2 regions of the Methylobacterium sp. 190mf genome follow, and region 2 is predicted to be linked to the other one. Evidence: predicted binding sites of a transcription regulator. Region 2 holds the regulator's gene; the other holds the start of a gene.
The links. The regulator LexA, encoded in region 2, represses DNA repair genes until DNA is damaged. The targets are predictions, from matches to a motif close to TGTTCNNNNTGTGTTCNG.

Region 1: a site for LexA is predicted at 6,145-6,162, ahead of recA (recombinase RecA). Genes of this name have one in related genera too.

What each region holds. Positions count from the first base shown of each region.
Region 1 is NZ_FNVI01000015.1:4,532-12,562, reverse strand. Features, by position in the region: gene fliR (flagellar biosynthetic protein FliR) at 11-772, shown strand; gene flhB (flagellar biosynthesis protein FlhB) at 826-1,893, shown strand; gene C4T42_RS18235 (PAS domain-containing sensor histidine kinase) at 2,073-4,868, shown strand; gene recA (recombinase RecA) at 4,992-6,083, opposite strand; gene rpsQ (30S ribosomal protein S17) at 6,571-6,834, opposite strand; gene rpmC (50S ribosomal protein L29) at 6,856-7,071, opposite strand; gene rplP (50S ribosomal protein L16) at 7,084-7,497, opposite strand; gene rpsC (30S ribosomal protein S3) at 7,509-8,031, opposite strand, start outside.
Region 2 is NZ_FNVI01000007.1:82,293-90,323, forward strand. Features, by position in the region: gene C4T42_RS10135 (error-prone DNA polymerase) at 1-502, shown strand, start outside; gene C4T42_RS10140 (hypothetical protein) at 583-1,047, shown strand; gene fae (formaldehyde-activating enzyme) at 1,087-1,626, opposite strand; gene C4T42_RS10150 (hypothetical protein) at 1,947-2,162, shown strand; gene C4T42_RS10155 (hypothetical protein) at 2,181-2,630, opposite strand; gene lexA (transcriptional repressor LexA) at 2,881-3,609, shown strand; gene C4T42_RS10165 (ComEC/Rec2 family competence protein) at 3,603-5,930, opposite strand; gene gltX (glutamate--tRNA ligase) at 6,124-7,551, shown strand; gene gltA (citrate synthase) at 7,852-8,031, shown strand, end outside.

The DNA of each region.
Region 1 (8,031 bases), on a different contig from region 2:
AGGGGCCGCGATGAACCTGCTCCTGCCCGGCATCGCCTCGGCCTACCTGATCACCTTCGCGCGCATCGGCACGCTGATCATGCTGATGCCGGGGATCGGCGAGCAGACGGTGTCGCCGCGCCTGCGCCTCGCCTTCGCGCTGCTCACGTCCCTGGTGTTGTTCCCGACCGTGCGCCCGCTGCTCGGCGGCACGGAGGGCGTGGCCGGCCCGCGGCTGATCGGGCTCCTGTTCGGCGAGACGATCATCGGGCTGGTGCTCGGCCTCACGGTGCGGATGATCCTCGCCGCCCTTCAGACCGCCGGGGTGATCATCTCGGCGCAGGTCGGGCTGTCCTACGCGATGACGGTGGATCCGAGCCAGGGCGGCCAGCAGGTGGCGATCGGCAACTTCCTGTCGTTGCTCGGGATCACGCTGATCTTCGCCGCGGACCTGCACCATCTCGCCATCGAGGGCGTGGCCCGCAGCTACGTGGTGCTGCCCCCCGACGGCGTGCCGTCCTTCTCGGACGCGCTGATGCTGGCCACGAAGGCGCTGGCCCGGGGCTTCACCCTGGCGGTGCAGATCGCCGGCCCGTTCATCGCCTTCGGGATCCTGTTCAACCTGGGTCTCGGCGTGCTGTCGCGGCTGATGCCTCAGATGCAGGTGTTCTTCCTGGCGGTCCCGGCCTCGGTGCTGATCGGCATGCTGCTGCTGATGGGCTGCCTCGGCGTCATGATGGGCGTCTTCCTGGACGACCTGGGCCGGTATCTCGGGGATTACGTCGGCCGCTGAGCGGCCGGACCGCCCGTGCCCCGACGATGCCCACGCTCTGAGCCCGACGCGCGATGGCCGACGATACCGACGACGAGGACAAGACCGAGGAGCCGTCCCAACGACGGCTCGATCAGGCGATCGAGCGCGGCGACGTCGCGACCAGCACCGAGATCAACACCTTCGCGATACTGGCCGCGTTCACCCTGGCGCTGCTGGTCGCGGCCCCGACCATCGCCACGAACCTGCTGCACGGGCTCAAGGCCTACCTCGCCAACGCCCATACCCTGCCGGACGACGCCACGGCCATGAAGGCGGCCATGACGCGCGGCCTGTGGCTGTGGCTCCAGGCGGTGGCGGTGCCGGTCGGGCTGGCGGTCGTGGCCGGGCTGGCCGCGGGGCTCCTGCAGCACCCGCTGGTCTTCTCCGCCGAGACGCTGATGCCGAAATTCTCGCGCCTCTCGCCGATGGCGGGCGTGAAGCGCCTCCTCGGCGTCGAGGCCCTGTTCCAGTTCGGCAAGGGGCTGGCGAAGATCGCCGCCGTGGGCGTGGTCGGCGCGGTGATGCTGTGGAACGACCGCGACCGGCTGGAAGTGTTCGCCCAGCTGGACCCGGCCGCCTCCATGCCGGCGATCCTGTCCCTCAGCCTGAAGCTGCTCGCCGGCATGCTGTGCATGCACCTCGCGATCACCCTCGGCGACGCGCTCTACGCGCGGTTCCGCTGGCGCAAGCGCCACCGGATGTCGAAGGAGGAGCTGAAGCAGGAGATGAAGGAGTCGGAGGGCAATCCCGAGGTGAAGGGTCGCCTGAAGCAGCTCCGGATGGCCCGGGTGAAGAAGCGCATGATGGCCGCGGTCCCCACCGCCACCGTCGTGGTGACGAACCCCACCCACTACGCGGTGGCACTGCGCTACGAGACCGGCATGGCCGCGCCGGTCTGCGTGGCCAAGGGCGTCGACGCGCTCGCCCTGCGCATCCGCGCGGTGGCGGCCGAGCACGGGGTCGCGGTGATCGAGAACCCGCCGCTCGCCCGGGCGCTCCACGCCACCGTGGAGATCGACCGGGAGATCCCGGCCGAGCACTACCGCGCGGTGGCGGAGGTCATCGGGTTCGTGCTGCGCCTGCGGAGACGGGCGGCGTAGCCCCGCGCGATCCGCGCGCCGCGCCGTCTCGCCGAACGCCCGGTGGGGCGAAAGCCACGCTTCCTCCACCTTTTTTCGCGAGGCTGTGTCAAGGCTTGGCGCGACGAGACTGATGCCGCGCCCCGCATGTCCTGATATGGCCGGCGGACTAACCGGGTGACTGTTCTGGAATGAAGCCGATGGCCGACGTCACTGGACCTCCGGCGCCCGCCGCGGGCCCGCAGAATTCGGGTCCCCCGGTCGCGCAGGCCTCGTCCCTGCTGGGAACGGGCTCGATCGACCGCTCGGAACAGCCGGGCCGGGTCGGCCTGCTCCTCGTGCTCGCCGGCCTGCTGGTCGGCGCGGCCATCGGCCTGTCCTTCGTGGCCAACGAGCAGGCCCAGTCGCTGATCGTCTGGCTGCTGGCCCTGCTGGCCATGGCGGGCGTGTTCTTCCTGTTCGCCCTCGCCATCGGGGCGCTCCAGCTCAGCGGCAGCGCCGCCCGGGACGACATCACCAAGGGCATCGTCGACGCCTCGCCGGACGGCCAGCTGGTCGTCGAGGACGGCGGCCGGCTGATCTACGCCAACGAGGCCTATCTCCGGATCGCCAGCGGCGACACCTTCTCCAACCTCGTGCCGGTGGAGCGCATCCTCGTCGGCTCGCCGGAGGTCTCCGAGGCGGTCTACCGCCTGTCGCAGGCCTCACGCGACGCCCGGGCCCACACCGAGGAGGTGCGGATGTCGCCGCCCCTCGGCCCCACGGCCGGCGAGCGCGGCTTCGGCTGGTACCGGGTCTCGGTGCGGCCCCTCGCGCGCCCGCGCCGGTCGGCCTCCCTCTGGACGGTGGCCGACATCACTGCCGAGCGGGAGCGGCAGGAGAACGTCTTCCAGGAGCTCCAGCACGCCATCGACTACCTCGACCACGCCCCGGCGGGCTTCCTGTCGATCGATCCGGCGGGCGCCATCGTCTACATGAACGCGACCCTGGCGGCCTGGCTCGGCTACGACCTCGCCAGCGTCGGCCCCGGCGGCCCGCACCTCACCGAGATCGCCCCGGAGGCGGACGTGCTGGTGCGCACGGCCGGCCTGCCGGGCGAGGTCCGCACCGACCGCTTCGACCTCGACCTGCGCCGCCGCAACGGTCACACCCTGCCGGTCCGGCTCTACCACCGGGTCGCCTTCGGCAAGGACGGCAAGCCCGGCTCGTCGCGGACCTTCGTGATCAACCGCTCCGCCGGGGCCGAGACCGACGAGCCGCAGCGCGCCGCCGAGGTCCGGCTCGCCCGCTTCCTCAACAACTCGCCGATCGCCATCGCGACCCTCGACAGCGGCGGCCGGATCGCCCGCGCCAACGCCTCGTTCACGCGCCTGTTCGGCACGGTCCCGCGGCAGGCCGACGACGGCGCCCCGGACGGGGAGGGTGTCCCGCGGGTCGAGCCCAACGTCGCCGACTCGGTGGCCGACCGGACCGCCCTGGAGGCCGGGCTCGCCCGCGCCGCGAGCGGGCGGACGGATCCGGAGCCCATCGAGGTCCAGCTCAACGGGCCCGGCGGCCGCTCGGCCCGGGTCTGGCTCAGCCCGGCCGACGGCGGCGATGCCGGCCAGCAGACCGACGAGGCCGAGCGGGTGATCCTCTACGCCCTCGACACGACGGCGCAGCGCCAGCTGGAGCAGCAGGTCGCCCAGGCCCAGAAAATGAACGCGGTCGGCCAGCTCGCCGGCGGCATCGCGCACGACTTCAACAACGTCCTGCAGGCGATCATCGGCTACTCGGACCTGCTGCTCGCGAGCCACCGGCCGACCGACCCGGCCTTCCAGGACATCATGCAGATCAAGCAGAACGCCAACCGGGCGGCGGGCCTCGTCCGCCAGCTCCTGGCGTTCTCCCGCCGGCAGACGCTGCGCCCGGAGGTGATGAATGTCGGGGAGGCGCTCTCCGAGCTGACCCTCCTCCTCAAGCGGCTGCTCGGCGAGCGCGTCGCGCTGGAGCTGAAGCACGGCCGCGAGGTCTGGCCCGTGAAGGCCGACGTCAACCAGTTCGAGCAGGTGATCGTCAATCTGGCGGTCAACGCCCGCGACGCCATGCCGGAGGGCGGCAAGCTGATGATCCGCACCGAGAACGTCTCCGATCCGGGGGCGGCCGCCGGGGCGGAGGGGCGCGGTGGGGCGCCGGCGGGCGACCACGTGCTGATCGAGGTGCGCGACACCGGCCAGGGCATCCCGCCCGAGCTGATGGAGAAGATCTTCGAGCCGTTTTTCACCACCAAGGAGATCGGCAAGGGCACCGGCCTCGGGCTCTCGACGGTGTTCGGCATCGTCAAGCAGTCCGGCGGCACCATCGACGTGCAGTCGAAGGTCGGGGAGGGCACGGCCTTCCGCATCTACCTGCCGCGTCACGTGCCCGTGGCGGAGCCCGAGGAGGTGCCGGTCGCGGCCGCCGAGCCGGCACTTCCGCGCGCGGAGCCGCTCGCGCCGGCTTCCACCACCGCCCATCCCGATTCCGGGTCGGACGCCAAGCCGGTCACCGCGCCGGCCGCGGGCGGCGACGCCGCTGTGCCGAACGGGAAGACGCCGCCCGCCAAGGTCGACAAGCCGGCGCCGCGCAAGCCCGCCGCCGATCATACGGGGCAGGGGACCATCCTGCTCGTCGAGGACGAGGACCCGGTGCGGGCGGTCAACAGCCGGGCGCTCTCGGCCCGCGGCTACACGGTGCTGGAGGCGGCCTCGGGCCTCGAGGCCCTGGCGATCGTCCGCGAGGGCGCGCAGACCATCGATCTCGTCGTCTCCGACGTGGTCATGCCCGAGATGGACGGCCCGACGCTCCTGCGGGAGGTGCGCAAGCATCAGCCCGACCTGAAGGTGATCTTCGTGTCCGGCTACGCCGAGGACGCGTTCCGCAAGAACCTGCCCGAGGGCGAGACCTTCAACTTCCTGCCCAAGCCCTTCAGCCTGAAGCAGCTCGTCGAGACCGTGAAGAAGACGATGGCGGACTGACCGGCCCCTCGCTTCCGCTCACCGTCGCTCAACGAAGAGCGGCCCCGGAGAGACTCCGGGGCCGCGCATCTTCGAACGTCGCCAAGTCCGCCGCGCGCCGTCGCCGGCCCGCGGCGGCGCGGCCTAGGCCTCGCCCTCGTCGAGATCGTCCGCCGTCGGCGCGGCGTTCTCAAGGATCTTCTCGGCGACCAGACCGGAATTCTGCCGGATCGAGCCCTCGATCTCGGCGGCGATCTTCGGGTTGTCGCGCAGGAAGCCCTTCGAGTTCTCGCGACCCTGGCCGAGGCGCTGGCTGTTGTACGAGAACCAGGCGCCGGACTTCTCGACGATGCCGGCCTTCACGCCGAGGTCGATCAGCTCGCCGACCTTCGACACGCCCTCGCCGAACATGATGTCGAACTCGACCTGCTTGAAGGGCGGCGCGACCTTGTTCTTCACCACCTTGACGCGGACCTGGTTGCCGATCGCCTCGTCGCGGTCCTTCAGGGTCGAGATGCGGCGGATGTCGAGGCGCACCGAGGCGTAGAACTTGAGGGCGTTGCCGCCCGTGGTCGTCTCGGGGCTGCCGTACATGACGCCGATCTTCATCCGGATCTGGTTGATGAAGATGACCATGCAGTTCGAGCGCGAGATCGAGCCGGTCAGCTTGCGCAGGGCCTGGCTCATCAGGCGGGCCTGGAGGCCCGGCTGGCTCTCGCCCATCTCGCCCTCGATCTCGGCCCGCGGGGTCAGCGCGGCCACCGAATCGACCACCAGCACGTCGATGGCGCCCGAGCGCACCAGCGTGTCGGTGATCTCGAGCGCCTGCTCACCCGTGTCGGGCTGGGAGATCAGCAGGTCGTCGAGGTTCACGCCGAGCTTGCGGGCGTAGACCGGATCGAGGGCGTGCTCGGCATCCACGAAGGCGCAGACGCCGCCCTTCTTCTGGGCCTCCGCGATCGTGTGGAGCGCCAGCGTCGTCTTGCCGGACGATTCCGGACCGTAGATCTCGATCACCCGGCCGCGCGGCAGGCCGCCGACGCCGAGCGCGATGTCGAGGCCCAGCGAGCCGGTCGAGACGGTCTCGACCTCCTGGACCTTGTCGTTCTTGCCGAGCCGCATGATCGAGCCCTTGCCGAAGGCGCGCTCGATCTGAGCCAGGGCAGCGTCAATGGCCTTGGACTTGTCCTTGTCCACCGGGGGCATGTCGACCACTTTCAATGCGGGCTGGGCCATCTGGCGGGCTCCTTATGAAGGGGTTGGACGCAGTTCACAACGCGCGTCGCCACCGCCTTTATGTACCCGTTTTGTTCTCAGCCAGCAAGGCCGGAACGCCGTTTTGCTGGACGCAAGTCACGAAATCCCGGCTCGAGCCCCGGATGCCCCGCGACAGCAATCCAATCCGGTAATCGCCCGCGAGGACCCGTACGAACGCCGACACAACGCGCCGGGACGGGACGACCGCCAGCCGCAATGGCGACGCCTCCCGCGGTCCCGCAGCAGGCTCGGCCCGCCGGCGACCAGGACCCAACCGCCAGACATGCCGCCGAAAACGACGACGCCCGGCACGAATCCGGCTCTCGCGAGTCGAATTGCGTCCGGGCGTTCGTCGTACCGGTCGCCGGGCATCCCCGGGATGGTCACCCCAAAGGAGGCACCATCCCGCGACGCCGCGGGCCGGGATCTGGCGGACGCGGAGACCGCAGCCGCCGGGATCCCGGGATCAGGCGGCCTCGCCGGCCTCGGCCTGGGCGGCCTCGCCCTCGACCAGCTTCCAGGTCTTGGTCTTGGAGAACGGACGGCACTCCTCGATGAACACCGTCTGCCCGACCTTGGCGACGTTGCCCTCGTCGTGCGCGTGGTAGTTCTTCGACCGCCGCACGGTCTTCTTCATCACCGGGTGCGTGAAGCGGCGCTCCACCTTCACCACGATGGTCTTCTCACCCTTGTCGCTGACGACGGTGCCCTGCAGGATGCGCTTCGGCATGGTTGTCTCCTAAAACCCGCCTCAGCCCTTGGCCTGCTGCAGCGTCTTGGAACGCTGCAGAGTCCGGACACGGGCGATGTCGCGACGGACCTCGCGGACGCGGGCGACGTTCTCGAGCTGGCCGGTGGCCCCCTGGAAGCGCAGGTTGAACTGCTCCTTCTTGAGGTTGATCAGCTCGTCATTCAGCTGATCCGGCGACAGCGCCTTCAGATCAGACAGTCTCTGGGTCGACTTCACGATATCCTCCGTTCAGTCGGCGATGCGCTGGACGACCCGCGTGCGGATCGGGAGCTTCGCGGCGCCGAGGCGGAGCGCCTCCTTGGCGATGTTCTCGGCAACGCCGTCGACCTCGAACATGATCCGGCCGGGATGGACCCGGGCCGCCCAGTAATCCGGGGCGCCCTTACCGGAGCCCATACGGACCTCGGTCGGCTTCGACGAGACCGGGACGTCCGGGAACACCCGGATCCAGACGCGGCCCTGGCGCTTCATCTCGCGGGTGATCGCGCGGCGGGCCGCCTCGATCTGGCGGGCGGTGACGCGCTCGGGCTCCACCGCCTTCAGGCCGAACTGGCCGAAGTTCAGCTCGAAGCCGCCCTTGGCCGCACCGTGGATGCGGCCCTTGAACTGCTTGCGGAAGCGGGTCTTTTTCGGTTGCAGCATGGCTTCCTACCTTACGCGTGCTCGCGCTCGCGGCGTCCGCGCTCGCGGCCGCCCTCGCCATCGCGCTCACGGCGTCCGCCGGAGCGGCCGCCCTCTTCCTGGGCCTTCTTGTCCTGGGCCATCGGGTCGTGCTCGAGGATCTCGCCCTTGAACACCCACACCTTGATGCCGCAGGTGCCGTAGGTCGTGAACGCCGTAGCGGTCCCGTAGTCGACATCGGCGCGCAGCGTGTGCAGCGGGACGCGGCCCTCGCGGTACCATTCCTGGCGGGCGATCTCGGCGCCGCCGAGACGGCCCGAGCAGTTGATCCGGATGCCCTCGGCGCCCAGACGCATGGCCGACTGCACGGCCCGCTTCATGGCACGCCGGAAGGCGACGCGGCGCTCGAGCTGCTGGGCGATCGAGTCGGCCACCAGGGTGGCGTCGATCTCGGGCTTGCGCACCTCGACGATGTTGATGGTCACGTCGGCCTTCGTCATCGTGCCGACGAGCTTGCGCAGCTTCTCGATGTCCGCGCCCTTCTTGCCGATCACC
Region 2 (8,031 bases):
CCTTCAGCCCCTGGCCCCGTCCGAGGCCGTGGCCGAGGATTACGCCGCCACCGGCCTGTCGCTCCAGGGGCACCCGGTCGCGTTCTTCCGGGGGCGGCTCGCCCGGATCGGCGCGATTCCGGCCCGGGCCCATCTCGATCCGGCGCTGCCCCAGGGGGCGCGGGTCACGGTGGCAGGGCTCGTGCTGATCCGCCAGCGGCCCGGCACCGCCAAGGGCGTGGTCTTCCTGACGCTGGAGGACGAGACCGGTATCGCCAACGTGATCGTCTGGAAGACCGTGTTCGAGGCGAACCGCCGGATCGCCATGCAGGCGCGGTTCCTCGCCGTGCGCGGCCGGATCCAGCGGGCGGACGGGGTGGTCCACCTCGTGGCGGAGGGGTTTCGCGACCTCACCGCTGCCCTGCGCGATCTGCGCGAGGCCGGCATGAAGCTGCCGCCCGAGAACACGGATTTCGGCGTGCCCCCGGACCGGCGCGTGTTCCCCAGCCGGGATTTCCACTGAGGCCGGCACTTCGACCAGCCCCTCGACCAGCCCCTCGACAGGCCCCTCGACAGGCCCCGCGCCGCGCGTAGAGTGCGGCGATGTCGAGCTTCGCCGTCCCGCGCCTCCTCCTCGCCGCCTGCGCGGCCCTGCCCCTCCTGGCGGAGGCCGCCCGGGCCGACAGCTGCGACGACCTCACCCGCCAGATCGCCGACGCGATCGGCGGCCGGGTCGGCAAGCGCGCCGGCCCCAGCATCGACATCCGCGTGGCCGGCCCGATCAAGTTCGACGTGACCTGCCGGGCCGAGCCGATCGTGCAGGCGACCTCCGCCGAGCCGAGCCCCTCGGCGACCTTCTTCCGCGACCTGTCGGTGGCCTCCGAGATCCTCATCGGCCAACCGGCCGCGACCGTCGAGCCGATCATCGCCACCGCCTACCGGACCGCGCTGGCGGAGCGGCGCAAGTCGTTCATCCAGCAGAACGGCTGGTCGGCGTCCTGCTACACCGACCCGGGCAGCAGCACGATGCGCACCCTGTGCTCGGTGGGGCGTATCCCGCCGGGCTGAGGCGGACCTGAGCCGGCAGGATGCGTGGCCTGGGCCCGCTCAGTACTCGATCACGCCGTCGAGCGCGTAGTGCTTCACGGTCTTCCGGTTGGCGATCAGCTCGTCGACCGTGGGCTCGCCCTTGAGGGCGCGGGCGATGGCGAGTTTCGTGGCCTCGTAGTTGGTCCGGTAGAGGTCCTTCTGGTCGAGGTTGTCGTCCTCGGCGCAGCGCTGATCGAGCCAGATCATGATGATCATGCACAGCTCGTCGAGCCCGTCCTTCGGCAGGATGCCCTCGATGATGCAGTCCACGATCGCGTCGCCGGTGGCGGCCTGGACCACGCCGCCGAGGAGCTCGGCATACTCGGCCGTGTGGATCGTGACCTTGGTGGTCATCATCGTGGCCGGGCGCACGAGCTGGTTGAGGTCGCGCACCACGAACATCCGCGTGTGGCCCTGGACCTGCCCCATCATCGACGCGAAGGCCTGACCGACCGGGCCGCGCACCGAGCCGATCAGCACCTCCGGCATGGCGTCGGTGTACTGGCCCTCGGCCGCCAGCACCGTGGCCTCGCCCGTGCGGAACCAGATCTCTTGCATGTTCGAACTCCACCTGATCGGAGCCCGCGGGAGACATCATCGGCGGCCTCGCGTCAATCGCCCCGAAGCCGGCTCCCATCCCGGCCGCCCCTGCCCTCGCCCGCGCTGCGGCGCGGGCGCGGACCCGTGCCGCCCCGCGTCGCCGCGATGCGGCCGCCGGCATCCGCGACGGCGCGCATCTCCACCCCTGCGCGGCCTGTGGCCTTGAGGAACGCGGACAGGCGAGGCAGGGAAGATCGGAGCGCGGCTCCGGGAGCGGTCCCGGGCCTGGCCGTTCCGGTGGGCGCGCGGCGCCGTGCCGGGCATGCGGGAGGAACACGATGGCGGAGAGCACGGACCGGGGCTCCGGCTGGAGCCTTCAGGCGAGCGCCGTGCCCGACGGGGTGCGCCTGGAACTCGCCCTCGCCGACCTCGGCGGTGCGCCGGTCACCGCCGCGATCGTGCTCGACCGGACGGAGGCCCGGGCCTTCGCCCGCGCCCTGCTGGCCGCCGCCGGCGACGCCGCGGAGCGGACCTTCCCGAAGCCGGGCGCCTGAGGACGCGCCGCCGGCCGGTCAGCGCACGCCGAGGCCCGGATTGCGGCCCGGCAGGCGGGGGACCACGGTGCCGCGCTTCTCGATCGGCGCGTCGCAGGCGTAGGCGAACTCGGTCTTCAGCGGATCGAACACGGTCTCGCCGGTGATCCGGCAATCCTCGCGCACGGTCTCGTCGAGATAGGCCCGGGCGGCGGTGCGGAAGCGCTTCACCCGGGTGGCGCCCGGCTCCGGATCGATCCGGACCTCGCTCAGGTTGCAGCCGGTATACTCGCGCAGGGCGTTGGACACGATCAGCATCCGGCGCAGCTGCCGGTTGTCGTAGACCTCGTAGGGCTCCTTGCAGCCGATCGTGACGACCTGGGGAGTGAGCGCCACGTAGTTCCGCGAGATGTAGGAGAATCCGGTGGTGCAGCCGGCGAGGCCGAGGGCGGCGAGGCCGAGGGGCAGCAGAGCTGCGGGTCGTCGCATCCTCGTCATTCCAAGAGGGTCCCAGCCCGCACCCCGGATCCGCCGCCTTCCCGGCGGGGCGCCGCGATGCATTGAAACGGCTCCGCTTGCGCCGTCAATGCGTTTCTCGACCTTCTCCCGCGGGCGCGCCCGCGGCGCGCCGAGCCGAGCGGTGCCGCTCTTGCGGAACACTTGCGGAACGTTTAACCTGTTCGTGATTTGTTTCGGAGACCGTCACGTGGCGGTCCGCCAAGCCGCGAGTCCCCCGTCGATGCTCACGCGCAAGCAGCTGGACCTCCTGCGATTCATCCAGAGCCGGATGCAGGAATGCGGTGTCCCGCCGTCGTTCGACGAGATGAAGGATGCCCTCGATCTCAAGTCGAAATCCGGCATCCACCGGCTGATCACGGCGCTCGAGGAGCGCGGCTTCCTCCGGCGCCTTCCGAATCGGGCGCGCGCCATCGAGGTGATCCGGATCCCCGAGAGCCTGACCCAGGCCGCTCCGGCGACTCAGGCCCCCGCCGAGCCGCGCCGCTTCACGCCGAGCGTGGTCGAGGGCGGTAAGTCCAAGCAGCCGCTGGCCCCGGCGAGCACGCGGATGATCGACGAGTCCGGCCGCGCCATCTCGATCCCGGTCATGGGCCGGATCGCGGCCGGTACCCCCGTCTCGGCGATCCAGAACCAGAGCCACGCCATCACCCTGTCGCCGGACTTCGTGGCCGGCGGCGAGCACTACGCCCTCGAGGTGCGCGGCGACTCGATGGTCGAGGCGGGCATCCTGGACGGCGACCTCGTGGTCATCCGCAAGCAGGAGACGGCCAATACCGGCGACATCATCGTGGCGCTGATCGACGACGAGGAGGCGACGCTCAAGCGCCTGCGCCGCCGCGGCTCGTCGATCGCCCTCGAGGCCGCCAACCCGGCCTACGAGACCCGCGTGCTCGGGCCCGACCGGGTCCGGATCCAGGGCCGCCTTGTGAGCCTCGTCCGCCGCTACTGAAGCGGCTCGGCCGGCGCGTCGCCGGGGGCGAGGTCTCCGCCCGGCGCGGCGTCGGCCTCCGGCGTCGCGGCGACCCCGTCCTCCGCGGGGCGGTCGCCCGGCTCCGCGGTGACCGGCCGCGGCGGTCCCGGCCCGCGCCCGGCGGCCGGCCGCCAGGGCACGGCGCGGCCGTCGTCCCGGGCGTAGCGCGCGGCGAAGCCGTCGCCGTCGGTCCGGAGGGCCACGGCCCCGCGGGCGGCGAGGACGCGCCGGTCGATCACCAGCGGCCCCGTGCAGGTCGGCGGCGCCGCGAGGCCCGTGATCAGCACCGCGGCGCGGGCGCAATCCTCCGGGAAGGCCCGCCGGTCCCGGACCAGGGCGACCGCCCGCCCGTCCGGCAGCCGGGCGGTGCAGCCGAGCCGGTCGCAGCGCCCGCTGCCGGACCGGACGATCAGCCCCGCGGACCGCCGCCCGTCGCCGTCCGCCTTCAGCCACTGCTCGAGGACGAAGCCCGAAGGGCTGCCGAGGGCCGCGAGCCGCCCGTCCGGGCCCCTCACCGCGGCCCCCGCGCCCTGCCGGTCGACGTAGAGGTCGTAGTGGTTGGGCCGGGCCGCGAGGACGAGCCCGAGCAGGACCGGCGGCACGGCGAGCCAGCGCAGGCGCGAGGCCGGCAGCGTCCCCAGCAGCAGGCCGGCGGTCAGCAGGGCGAGCGCCCCGGCGCCGAAGGCCGGCAGCACCAGGACCGCCCGCTCGAACCCGGCGATCCAGTCCGAGATCGCCAGCATCCCGGCCACCGCCTGCCCCATCAGCCACCAGACCGGCCGGTCGAGGGCGAAGGGATAGGCGAGGCAGCCGATTACCGCGGCCGGCATCACCACCAGGGAGACGAGCGGCAGGGTCAGGGCGTTGCCGACGAGGCCGAAGGGCTGGACCGTCTGGAAGTGGTAGGTGGCGAAGGGGGCCGTCGCGACCTGCGCCACCAGGGTCGTGGCCAGGGTCCCGGTGATCGCCGACAGGCCGGTCCCGACGAGCCGCCCGATCCGCCCGGCCCCCGGGCGCACGAGCAGCCGCCCGTCGATCAGCCGCGCGCAGGCGATCAGCCCGGCCACGGCGCCGAAGGACATCTGGAAGCTCGGGCCGAGCAGGCCCTCCGGCTCCCGGGCGAGCGCGATCAGCGCCGCGAGGGCGAGGTTGCGCATCGACAGGGCCGGCCGGTCCACCAGGATCGCGCCGAGCATGATCAGGGTCATGATCAGCGAGCGCTCGGCCGCGATGTCCCAGCCCGAGAAGGCGCAGTAGGCGGTGACGCCGACCATGGCGAAGCCGGCCGCGATCTTCTTGATCGGCCAGAGCAGCGCGCAGAGCGGCACCGCGGCGAGGAGCGCCCGCACCAGCCAGAACACCACGCCGGCGGCCAGCACCATGTGGAGGCCCGAGATCGACACCACGTGGTAGATGCCGGCGGCGCGGAGCGCGTCGTTGGTGGCCGGCCCGATGAGGCCGCGCTTGCCCGTCACCAGGGCCGCCGCCACCGCACCCGCCTGGCCGCCGGCGGCCTCCGCGATCCGGCGCGTGAGCCCGTTGCGCGCCGCGTCGAGCGCAGCGGCGAGCCGCAGGCCCAGCGGCGGCGGCCCGGACGGTTCCCGGACGGTGACGGTGCCGATCAGCGAGCCCACCGCGCCGATCCCCTGGAAATAGGCGTCCCGGGCGAAGTCGTAGCCGCCGGGCCGGGCCGCCTCCGGGGGCGGAAGCAGCCGGGCCGTGGCGGCGACGCCGTCCCCGGGACGCGGGATCGGCGTCTTCCGGAACGAGACCCGGACCCGGGCGGGCCGCGCCTCCGGCGCGAGGCCGGCGAAGCTCTCCACCCGGATCACCAGCCGGGCGCCCACCTCGCGCTCGTCCAGGGCCTCGACCGTTCCGACGAGCGGGCCGATCGTGGTGCGGGTGAGGATCGGTGCGGCGACCTGCGAGACCCGCCAGGTCGCCGCCGCGAAGCCGAGGAACGCGGCCGCCACCGCGAGCGCCGCCGCCAGGGCCGCCGGCCGCGCGCCGAGGACGGGGACCGGCGCCAGCGCGAGGCCGGCCGCGATCAGGGGGGCGGCGAGGCTCGGCGCGCCGTCGGCCGCCGCGAAGTAGACCAGGATCCCGCCGCCGAAGGCCACCGCCAGCCAGGGGAACAGCCGGCGCTGCTCGGCCTCGCGGGCGAGGCCGGCGACGACCCAGTCGCGGAGCGCCGGGAGGGCGGCCGGGAGGGCGGCCAAGAGGGCGGCGGGAAGGGCTCGGGCGCGCGGGCCGATCAGCGCGACCGCGCCGTCCGCCCGCCTCGCGCCGATCCGCCGCATCGCCGCCGCCCCGCTCCGCGCGACCTGTCGTCGGGGCCGTGCGATTCTGCGGGCGATTCTTAACGCATCCGCCGGCCCGTGCTACAGCGGGTTCTTCGTGCTACGGGCGCCCTGTCGAGCCCCTCGCCGCTCCGCCGCCCCTTCGCCGTCCGTCGCGCCCCGTCCGCGACCAGCCCCGGAACATACCGGACCGATGTCCTCAGCCGTCGTCACGCGCTTCGCCCCCTCGCCCACGGGTTACCTGCATATCGGCGGGGCCCGCACGGCCTTGTTCAACTGGCTCTACGCCCGCCACACCGGCGGCACGATGCTGCTGCGCATCGAGGACACCGACCGCGAGCGCTCCACCAAGGGGGCGATCGACGCGATCCTCGACGGCCTCTCCTGGCTCGGCCTCGACTGGGACGGCGACGTGGTCTTCCAGTTCGCCCGCGCCGAGCGCCACCGCGCGGTCGCCGAGGAGCTGCTGGCCGCGGGCCGCGCCTATCACTGCTACGCCACCGCCGAGGAGCTCACGCAGATGCGCGAGACCGCCCGCGCGGAGGGGCGCGCTCCGCGCTACGACGGCCGCTGGCGCGACCGCGACCCGTCCGAGGCCCCCGCCGGGGTCAAGCCGGTGATCCGCCTGCGCGCGCCGACCGAGGGCGAGACCGTGGTCGAGGACGCCGTCCAGGGCCGCGTGACCTGGGCCAACAAGGACCTCGACGACCTCGTCCTGCTGCGCTCGGACGGGACGCCGACCTACATGCTCGCCGTCGTGGTCGACGACCACGACATGGGCGTCACGCAGATCATCCGCGGCGACGACCACCTCACCAACGCGGCGCGCCAGAGCCAGATCTTCTCGGCCCTCGGATGGGACATCCCGAGGATGGCGCATATCCCGCTGATCCACGGAGCGGACGGGGCCAAGCTCTCGAAGCGCCACGGCGCGCTCGGCGTCGAGGCCTACCGCGATCTCGGCTACCTGCCGGCGGCCCTGCGCAACTACCTCGTGCGGCTCGGCTGGAGCCACGGCGACCAGGAGGTCTTCTCCACCGACGAGATGGTCGCGGCCTTCGACCTCGGCGCGGTCGGACGCTCCGCGGCGCGGTTCGACTTCGCCAAGCTCGCCAACCTCAACGGCCTCTACATCCGCACCAGCGCCGATTCCGACCTCGTCGCGGCGATCGAGACCATCCTGCCCAACGTCGGGCCGGAGCGCGGCTTGTCGGCGCCGCTGCGGCCCGACCTCAGGGACAAGCTCGTCCAGGCCATGCCGGGCCTGAAGGAGCGGGCCAAGACGCTGATCGAGCTCCTCGACAGCGCCTACTACCTCTACGCCCAGCGGCCCCTGGCGCTCGACGACAAGGCCCGCGCCCTGCTCTCCGACGAGGGGTGCGGCCGCCTCGCCGGGGTGCGGCCGGTGCTCGAGGCTGTGCCCGACTGGAGCGCGACCTCCACCGAGGGCGCGGTGCGGCAGTACGCGGAATCGGCCGGCTGCAAGCTCGGGCAGGTGGCCCAGCCCCTGCGCGCGGCGCTCACCGGCCGCACCACCTCCCCGCCCCTGTTCGACGTGATGGCGGTGCTCGGCCGGGAGGAAACCCTGGCGCGCCTCGGGGATCAGGCGCCGCAGGGCTGAGGCCGGGCTGAGGGCAGGGACGAGGCGGGGACGAGGCGGCGCTGGGACCGCCGCGCGCGGACCGGGAGCGGACAGGGAACTGCCGGCCCCGACCCGGATTGCGTTGGGTGGAAATCGGTTGGCGGAATTCGCTTGGCGACGGGGGCGGGTTGTCACCGACCCCGTTGCTGCTGCACTGCCGTTTGGGTAACCCATGGCTGTGAGCACCCGCAGCATAATGCGTGTGCTCAGGCCCCCGGGACCGACTCGGGCAGCCCGAGGCCGGCATCCGCCACGTCGCCAGAGAAGGGTCCACGATCCATGAGCGCACCCAGCACCATCACCGTGGACGGCAAGTCGATCGAACTGCCGGTGAAAACCGGCACGATCGGGCCGGACGTGATCGATATCGGCAAGCTCTACGCCCAGACCGGCGCCTTCACCTTCGACCCGGGCTTCACCTCGACGGCCTCGTGCGAGTCGAAGATCACCTACATCGAC